2 regions of the Streptomyces sp. NPDC060198 genome follow, and region 2 is predicted to be linked to the other one. Evidence: predicted binding sites of a transcription regulator. Region 2 holds the regulator's gene; the other holds the start of a gene.
What was found. Region 2 encodes HspR, which represses chaperone genes until heat shock. Its sites were predicted from a motif close to TTGAGNNNNNNNNNCTCAA; they were not measured.

Region 1 (4,715 bases), on a different contig from region 2:
CCGCCTCCTCGGAGGCGGCCTTCGGCTCGGCGTCGTCGGAGGTGGCGCCGGAAGGGACGTCGGGCTTCTCTTCGAAGTCCGGGGTCTCCTCCGTCACACCGCACCGCCCTTGCTGTCCTTCTCGTCGTCCACGATCTCGGCGTCGACGACGTCGTCGTCGGCCGGACGGGCCTGCTCGGCACCGGGCTCACCGGCGGCCGCACCATCGGCCTGGGCGTTGGCGTACATCGCCTGGCCCAGCTTCTGGGAGACGGCCGCGACCTTCTCGGTGGCCGTACGGATCTCGGCGGTGTCCTCGCCCTTGAGCTTCTCCTTCAGCTCGCCGAGCGCGGTCTCCACCTCCGTCTTGACGTCGCCGGGGACCTTGTCCTCGTTGTCCTTGAGGAACTTCTCCGTCTGGTAGACGAGCTGCTCGCCCTGATTGCGCGTCTCGGCGGCCTCACGGCGACGGTGGTCCTCGTCGGCGTACTGCTCGGCCTCTTCGCGCATCCGGTTGACCTCGTCCTTCGGCAGCGAGGAGCCACCGGTGACGGTCATCTTCTGCTCCTTGCCGGTGCCGAGGTCCTTGGCTCCGACGTGCATGATGCCGTTGGCGTCGATGTCGAAGGTGACCTCGATCTGCGGCACGCCGCGCGGGGCCGGCGGCAGGCCCGTCAGCTCGAACATCCCGAGCTTCTTGTTGTACGCCGCGATCTCGCGCTCGCCCTGGTACACCTGGATCTGCACGGAGGGCTGGTTGTCCTCGGCGGTGGTGAAGATCTCGGACCGCTTGGTCGGGATCGTCGTGTTCCGCTCGATGAGCTTGGTCATGATGCCGCCCTTGGTCTCGATACCGAGGGACAGCGGGGTGACGTCGAGGAGCAGGACGTCCTTGACCTCACCCTTCAGGACACCGGCCTGGAGCGAGGCGCCGATGGCGACGACCTCGTCCGGGTTCACGCCCTTGTTGGCGTCCTGGCCACCGGTCAGCTCCTTGACGAGCTCGGCGACGGCCGGCATACGGGTCGAGCCACCGACGAGAACGACGTGGTCGATCTCGGAGAGCGCGATGCCCGCGTCCTTGATGACGTTGTGGAACGGGCTCTTGCACCGGTCCAGCAGGTCGGCGGTCAGCTGCTGGAACTGGGAGCGCGTGAGCTTCTCGTCCAGGTGCAGCGGGCCCTCGGCGGACGCCGTGATGTAGGGCAGGTTGATCGTGGTCTCGGTCGAGGACGAGAGCTCGATCTTCGCCTTCTCCGCGGCCTCGCGGAGACGCTGGAGAGCCATCTTGTCCTTGGACAGGTCCACACCGTGGCCGTTGGCGAACTGCTTCACCAGGTGGTCGACGACGCGCTGGTCCCAGTCGTCACCACCGAGGTGGTTGTCACCGTTGGTGGCCTTCACCTCGACGACGCCGTCACCGATCTCCAGGAGCGACACGTCGAAGGTGCCGCCACCGAGGTCGAAGACGAGGATCGTCTGGTCGTCCTTGTCGAGGCCGTACGCCAGCGCGGCGGCGGTCGGCTCGTTGACGATGCGCAGGACGTTGAGGCCCGCGATCTCACCGGCCTCCTTCGTCGCCTGACGCTCGGAGTCGTTGAAGTACGCCGGGACGGTGATGACCGCGTCGGTCACCTTCTCGCCCAGGTACGCCTCGGCGTCGCGCTTCAGCTTCTGCAGGATGAAGGCGCTCATCTGCTGCGGGTTGAAGGACTTGCCGTCGAGGTCGATCTTCCAGTCAGTGCCCATGTGGCGCTTGACGGAGCGGATGGTCCTGTCGACGTTGGTGACGGCCTGACGCTTGGCCACCTCGCCGACGAGCACCTCGCCGTTCTTCGCGAAGGCGACGACGGACGGCGTGGTCCTGGCGCCTTCGGCGTTGGTGATGACGGTGGGCTCGCCGCCTTCGAGAACGCTGACGACGGAGTTAGTCGTGCCCAGGTCGATGCCGACCGCACGTGCCATTTCGATTCCTCCTGAAGAACTACTTGAGCGGATCTGACTCAAGGATGCACGACACCCGCCGAAGAGTCAACAGACCTGAGTCATGCAGGCTCAACTTAGGTGCCGATCCCAGGCGCCAGGTAATGAATGCGCAGCTCAGAGCGGTGTTCAGCATTCCGGGCCACCGGTCGACCACCTCGCACACCCCACCCGCCACACGGTCCCGCCCGCCCCCGACCCCGGGCGCGGCTCCGAGAAGCTCTGGCGCGGCGCCTGGCACACCCCGGGCGAGACACGCGGGAAACGGCGCGCGCCACTCCCCCCGTCCCACCATCGCACCGTGGGATCGTTCTGTCACAAAATGCCGAGAGCCGGTCAAAACGCACCGGCCCGGATCCCACCGAACTCCGAAACCCGGGCGGGCGCGATGCGGAACGCGAGGCAGCGGCGCTACAGACAGAGCGGCGGCGCATGGTGGCAGTCCCTCCAGGCGGCCCGGCCGGTCCGGCCCCTGAAACCCTCACCGCACGGAAGGCCCGTACCGCCGCCCGGCGGGGTACGGGCACCGGCGCGGCTCCCCGTACGACCACCGGCACCGCCCCTGCCCCTCGACGGCGGGGCCAAACGACTGCTGGACGTGACCCTCGGCTCGGCCCTGCTGCTGCTGGCGGCTCCCGTACTGCTGGCCGCCGCACTCGCCCTCGCCGTACGGCACGGCCCCGACGCCGTGGTCGACCGGAGCACCCGGGCCGGCCTCGGCGGGCGCACCTTCGTCCTGCGGTCGCTGCGTACCCGACGGCTCCGCCTCGACGTTCTCTCCCGGCTGGTGCACGTCGTCCGCGGGGAGCTGTCACTGGTCGGCCCGGCCCCGCTCGCGCCGGACGACCCCCGACTCCTGGACGGCGGGCCGCGCCACTGGCGGCTGGAGCTGCGCCCCGGGCTGACCGGGCTGGCGCAGGTGCGCGCCCGCTCCCGGATGCCCTGGAACGAGACGGCGCTGCTCGATCTGCACTACGCCCAGGCCCTGGCGCTGAGCCGGACCCAATCCCAGCGAATCGGGCTCGACCTGGCAATTCTGGCCGAATCCGTGCACACTCCTGTGCGCGCGACCCTCCGCGGAACGGCCCGGCGGGCCAAGGGCAGCCTGAGCGACACAGATCACCGGCTACCCGGCTACAGCCCGCTGGAATAAGTGGATAGGGTCAGCACAGACTGATTAAGTTACTGCTTAGTAGTGTCAAAATCCCACCCTCGCAGGCCCGAGGAGCCCTTACATGCAACTCGCCGCGATCATCGTGTCGCTGGTGCTGACCGTGGTCGGCGTTGCGCTCATTTCCCGAGCCGTCGCGCAGATCTACCGGTTCGTCCGCCTCGGACAGCCGGTCCCCGCGGGCAGCCGCACCGACGACCCCAAGAACCGCACGATCACTCTGGCCAAGGAGTTCGTCGGCCACACCCGGATGAACCGGTGGGGCATCGTCGGCGTCGCGCACTGGTTCGTCGCCGTCGGCTTCCTGACGCTGGGTCTGACCATCGTCACGGCCTACGGACAGCTGTTCAAGGCCGACTGGGTGCTCCCGGTCCTCGGCGGCTGGCTGCCGTACGAGGCGTACACGGAGTTCATCGCACTCGCGACGACGGTGGGCATCCTCGTCCTCATCGCGATCCGCCAGCTGAACCTGCCGACCCGTCCGGGCCGCAAGTCCCGGTTCGCGGGCTCCAAGATGGGCCAGGCGTACTTCGTCGAGGCGGTCATCCTCGTCATCGGCCTCGCGATCATGACCCTGCGCGGGCTGGAAGGCGCGCTGCACCACGTGGACGGCTACGAGGCCGCGTACTTCGCCTCGTACCCGCTGGTCGCCGCGTTCAAGGGCCTGAGCCTGGGCACGCTGCAGAACCTCGTCTACCTCACCGCGATGATCAAGCTCGGCGTCACCATGGGCTGGGCGATCACCGTCGGCCTGAACACCAACATGGGTGTCGCCTGGCACCGCTTCCTCGCCTTCCCGAACATCTGGTTCAAGCGGAACGCGGACGGAGCCGTCGCGCTCGGCGAGCTCAAGCCGATGACCAGCGGCGGCAAGGAGATCGACTTCGAGGACCCGGGCGAGGACGACGTCTTCGGCGTCTCCCAGGTCGAGCAGTTCTCCTGGAAGGGCATCCTCGACTTCTCCACCTGCACCGAGTGCGGCCGCTGCCAGTCGCAGTGCCCCGCCTGGAACACCGGCAAGCCGCTCTCCCCGAAGCTGCTGATCATGTCCCTGCGCGACCACGCGCACGCCAAGGCGCCGTACCTGCTGGCCGGCGGCGGCAAGGACATGGAAGGGAAGGCGACCGAGGAGCAGCTCAAGGACGTCCCGGCCGCCGCTCTCGCCGAGGCCGAGCGCCCGCTGATCGGCACCGCCGAGGAGAACGGCGTCATCGACCCGGACGTCCTCTGGTCCTGCACCACCTGCGGTGCCTGCGTCGAGCAGTGCCCGGTCGACATCGAGCACATCGACCACATCGTCGACATGCGCCGCTACCAGGTGATGATCGAGTCCGCGTTCCCGTCCGAGGCGGGCACGATGCTCAAGAACCTGGAGAAGAAGGGCAACCCCTGGGGGCTCGCCAAGAAGCAGCGCGTCGAGTGGACCAAGGAGGTCGACTTCGAGGTCCCGATCGTCGGCAAGGACGTCGAGGACCTCACCGAGGTCGACTACCTCTACTGGGTCGGCTGCGCCGGCGCCCTGGAGGACCGGGCGAAGAAGACCACCAAGGCCTTCGCCGAGCTGCTCCACATCGCGGGCGTC
Region 2 (3,671 bases):
TGTGGTGGTTCGGGGGATCGCTCAGGCGCTTCGGGGGGTGGCGGAGATGGTCTCGGGGTCGAACAGTTCATGGTCGCGCTGGTCCAGATTGACGAAGATCATGCCGTACCTCACTTCGCAGCGCACGGGCTGTGGGGCGCCACGCGGCCTGCGCAGACAGCGGTAGGCGCGAAGCTCTTCGCCCTCCTCCATCACGACGACCACAGGCTCACCGAGCAGGGTGACCATCAACGAGTCGCCCGGGCCCGGCAGAGCGGTGAGCAGGTCGACGAAGTGCCACCCCGAGCGATAGGCCGAAGCCATCTCGCGCCGGAAGATCCGGTCGTCCGGCGGGGTGGTCATGCGTCTGCGGAAGCCGGAAGCGAGTCCCAGCCGATGTCACCCTGAACCTTGTTCAGCGCGCCCCAGCCGATGTCGCCCTGGACCTTGTTCGAGGAGTCCCAGCCGATGTCGCCGGTGGCCGACGCCTGCACGGACCAGCCGATGTCACGCTGGACCTTGTTCAGCGAGTCCCAGCCGATGTCGCCGGTCGCCGACGCCTGCACGGCCCAGCCGATGTCACGCTGGACCTTGTTCAGCGAGTCCCAGCCGATGTCGCCGGGCGTCGCCGAAGCTTCGCTGCTCCAGCCAATGTCCCCCGGGACAGCAGCCGCCTCACTGCCCCAGCCGATGTCGCCCGCGCCCACCAGCCCGAAACCCAAGGCTGCGACGAACGAGGCGGCAAGCACCGAGCGAAGCATTCGCTTATCCATAATCGGCTTCGTCCTCACTTGTGGATTCATCTCCCCCGCTCCTAAGACGATGTCTCACACGACCCTGTGAACACCACAGACTCGATGCATCATGTTCTTGCATGTTCAGGAACCTGGGGGGTGGAGAAATGATCACAAGAGACACGAAAACGACACATCCTCACGGGATCACCGAACTGTGTGAGGACGGCAAACGTCTCTACTCGGGCGCGCTCCGCTCCGGACGGATCGCGCGCGACGAGGTCGAACCGGCTCCGTGCCTGATGGAGTTCGCTCTGCTGCACGCCGACCCCGACGACCCGGACTGGCTGCGCCCCGTGCCGCCCTCCACCGCGCTCGCACAGCACGTGAATCCCCTGGAGCGCGAGATACAGGAGCGCAGGCGCCACTCGGTGCGGCTCGCCCAGTCCTTCGAGCCCTTCATGGACATCAGCGCTCAGGGACCGCCGGCCACCCACGCCATCACCGTGCTGGAGGGCGTGACCCGGATCAACGGCGCTCTGGACGTCGCCACCGCGGAGTGCCGCACCGAGGTCCTCACCATCCAACCCGGCGGCGGGAGGAACGAGGACCGGCTCGGAAGGGCCCTGGAGCGCGGACTCTCCGTGGTCCACCGCGGCATCCGCATGCGGACGTTGTACCAGCACACGGTCCGCTACAGCCCCAGCACCCTGGCCTACGCGGAACGCATCGCCGACGCGAACGTGGAGATCAGGACGTCCGAGGAACTCATCGAGCGCCTCATCGTCTTCGACCGGTCGGTCGCCTTCATCCCGGCCCAGGACGACCGGCAAGTCGCCCTGGAACTCCGCCACCCGGGGCTGGTCGCCTACCTGGCGTCGGTCTTCGAGAAGTTCTGGACCCGCGCCACCCCGCTGCTGGAGGAGATCCGGTACGAGCCCACGCCGGACGGCATCAGCGCTGTCCAGCGGTCCATCGCCCAACTCCTCGTCGAAGGGCACGTGGACGACTCGATCGCCCGCAGGCTCGGGATGAACGTACGGACCTGCCGGGCGCACATCGCGAAGCTCGCCGCCACCCTCGGCAGCAGCAGTCGCGCCCAACTCGGCTTCCTGATAGCCCAGTCGGGCATCCTGAGCGAGGACTGACACCCGACACGCCACGGGCGCCCGGGCCGCCCCAAAAGCGGCCGCCGGACAGGAAACGGAAAGGGCCCGCCCACCGGCATCGCCGGTGACGGGCCCACGGGCGGGCGGCACGCGCCCGTCCCGCCGCATTCAGTCCTTCGGCCGCTTCGGCCGCCAGACGACCAGCGCGCTGGTCTGCTGCACGTCCTGGTACGGCACGAGGTCGCGCCGGTAGGAGGCGTGCACCTGGGCCTCGGCCTGCCGCATGGCGACCGCCGCCCCGTCCACCGTCGCGGAGAGCTCGGCGACACGCTGCTGGAGCGCTGCAACCTGGTTCTCCAGCTCGATGATGCGCTTGATGCCGGCGAGGTTGATGCCCTCGTCCTGGGACAACTGCTGCACGTTGCGGAGCAGTTCGATGTCACGGGCCGAGTAACGCCGTCCACGGCCGGCCGTGCGGTCCGGGGAGACCAGACCGAGGCGGTCGTACTGACGGAGTGTCTGCGGGTGCAGGCCCGAGAGCTGGGCCGCGATCGAAATCACGTACACCGGGGTCTCATCGGTCAGTTCGTACGGGTTACGTCGGCGGCCGTCCATCTCAAGCTCCCTTCGCGGCCTGGAACAGGTCGGCCCGCGGGTCCTGGACCGCGGTCGCCTTGCGGTAGGCCTCCAGCGCTTCCCTGGCTTCGTCGCCCAGCTCCGTGGGCACCGCGACCTCCACGGTGACGAGGAGGTCGCCCCGGGTGCCGTCCTTGCGCACGGCGCCCTTGCCACGGGCGCGCATCGTACGCCCGTTCGGGGTACCCGCGGGGATCTTGAGGGTGACCGGAGGGCCACCGAGGGTGGGGACCTTCACCTCGCCGCCGAGTGCCGCCTCCGGGAAGGTGACGGGCACGGTGACGGTGAGGTTGTCGCCCTTGCGGCCGAAGACCGGGTGCGCGTCCACGTGGACGGCGACGTAGAGGTCGCCGGCCGGACCGCCGCGCTCGCCCTGGCCGCCCTTGCCGCGCAGGCGGATGCGCTGCCCGTCCAAGACGCCCGCCGGGATGCGGACCTGCATGGTGCGGGCGGACTTGGCTCGTCCGCTGCCCTTGCAGACCTCGCAGGGGTTCTCGGCGATCAGTCCGCGGCCCTTGCAGTCCACGCACGGGTCGGTGAGCGAGAACCCGCCACCGCTGCCGCGCGAGACCTGTCCCGTACCGACACAGGTCGGGCAGACCCGCGGGGTGCCGTTCTTGTCGCCGGTGCCGGAGCACGCCTTGCAGGGCGCCTGGCTGGACATCCGCAGCGGGACCGTGGCCCCGTCGACGGCCTCGGTGAAGCTGAGCGTCACCTCGGTCTCGATGTCCTGGCCCCGGCGCGGCTGGACGCGGGTACCGGTGCCGCCGCCGCGGTTGAAGAGCCCGCCGAACACGTCGCCGAGGCCTCCCCCGCCGCCGAATCCGCCGCCACCCTGGCCGGCGGCGCCGCCCTGGGCACCTCCGAAGAGGTCCCCCAGGTCGAAGCCTCCGGGGAAACCGCCCCCGGCCCCGGGACCGGGTCGGAACCCGCCGTTGCCGAAGAGGGCGCGTGCCTCGTCGTACTCCTTGCGCCGCTTGGCGTCCCCGAGGACGTCGTTCGCCTCGGAGATCTCCTTGAAGCGCTCCTCTGCCTTGGCGTCACCCTTGTTGGCGTCCGGGTGGAACTCGCGGGCGAGCTTCCGGTACGCCTTCTTGATCTCGGCGTCGGTGGCGTCCTTCGGGACGCCGAGGACCTTGTAGTAGTCCTTCTCGACGAAGTCCTTCGTGCTCATCGACGTCCCTCCTTCCGGACGATCGGCCGTCGGCCTCTC

Region 1: dnaK (molecular chaperone DnaK) is a predicted target of HspR. The motif match lies at 1,968-1,986, and genes of this name have one in related genera.

The regions. Positions count from the first base shown of each region.
Region 1 is NZ_JBHWZJ010000020.1:35,903-40,617, reverse strand. It holds partial or broken gene grpE (nucleotide exchange factor GrpE) at 1-97, opposite strand, end outside; gene dnaK (molecular chaperone DnaK) at 94-1,944, opposite strand; gene ACFWEP_RS05225 (sugar transferase) at 2,561-3,115, shown strand; gene ACFWEP_RS05220 ((Fe-S)-binding protein) at 3,198-4,715, shown strand, end outside.
Region 2 is NZ_JBHWZJ010000526.1:48-3,718, forward strand. It holds gene ACFWEP_RS32795 ((2Fe-2S)-binding protein) at 22-342, opposite strand; gene ACFWEP_RS32800 (hypothetical protein) at 339-740, opposite strand; gene ACFWEP_RS32805 (helix-turn-helix transcriptional regulator) at 881-1,861, shown strand; gene ACFWEP_RS32810 (heat shock protein transcriptional repressor HspR) at 1,991-2,437, opposite strand; gene dnaJ (molecular chaperone DnaJ) at 2,439-3,632, opposite strand.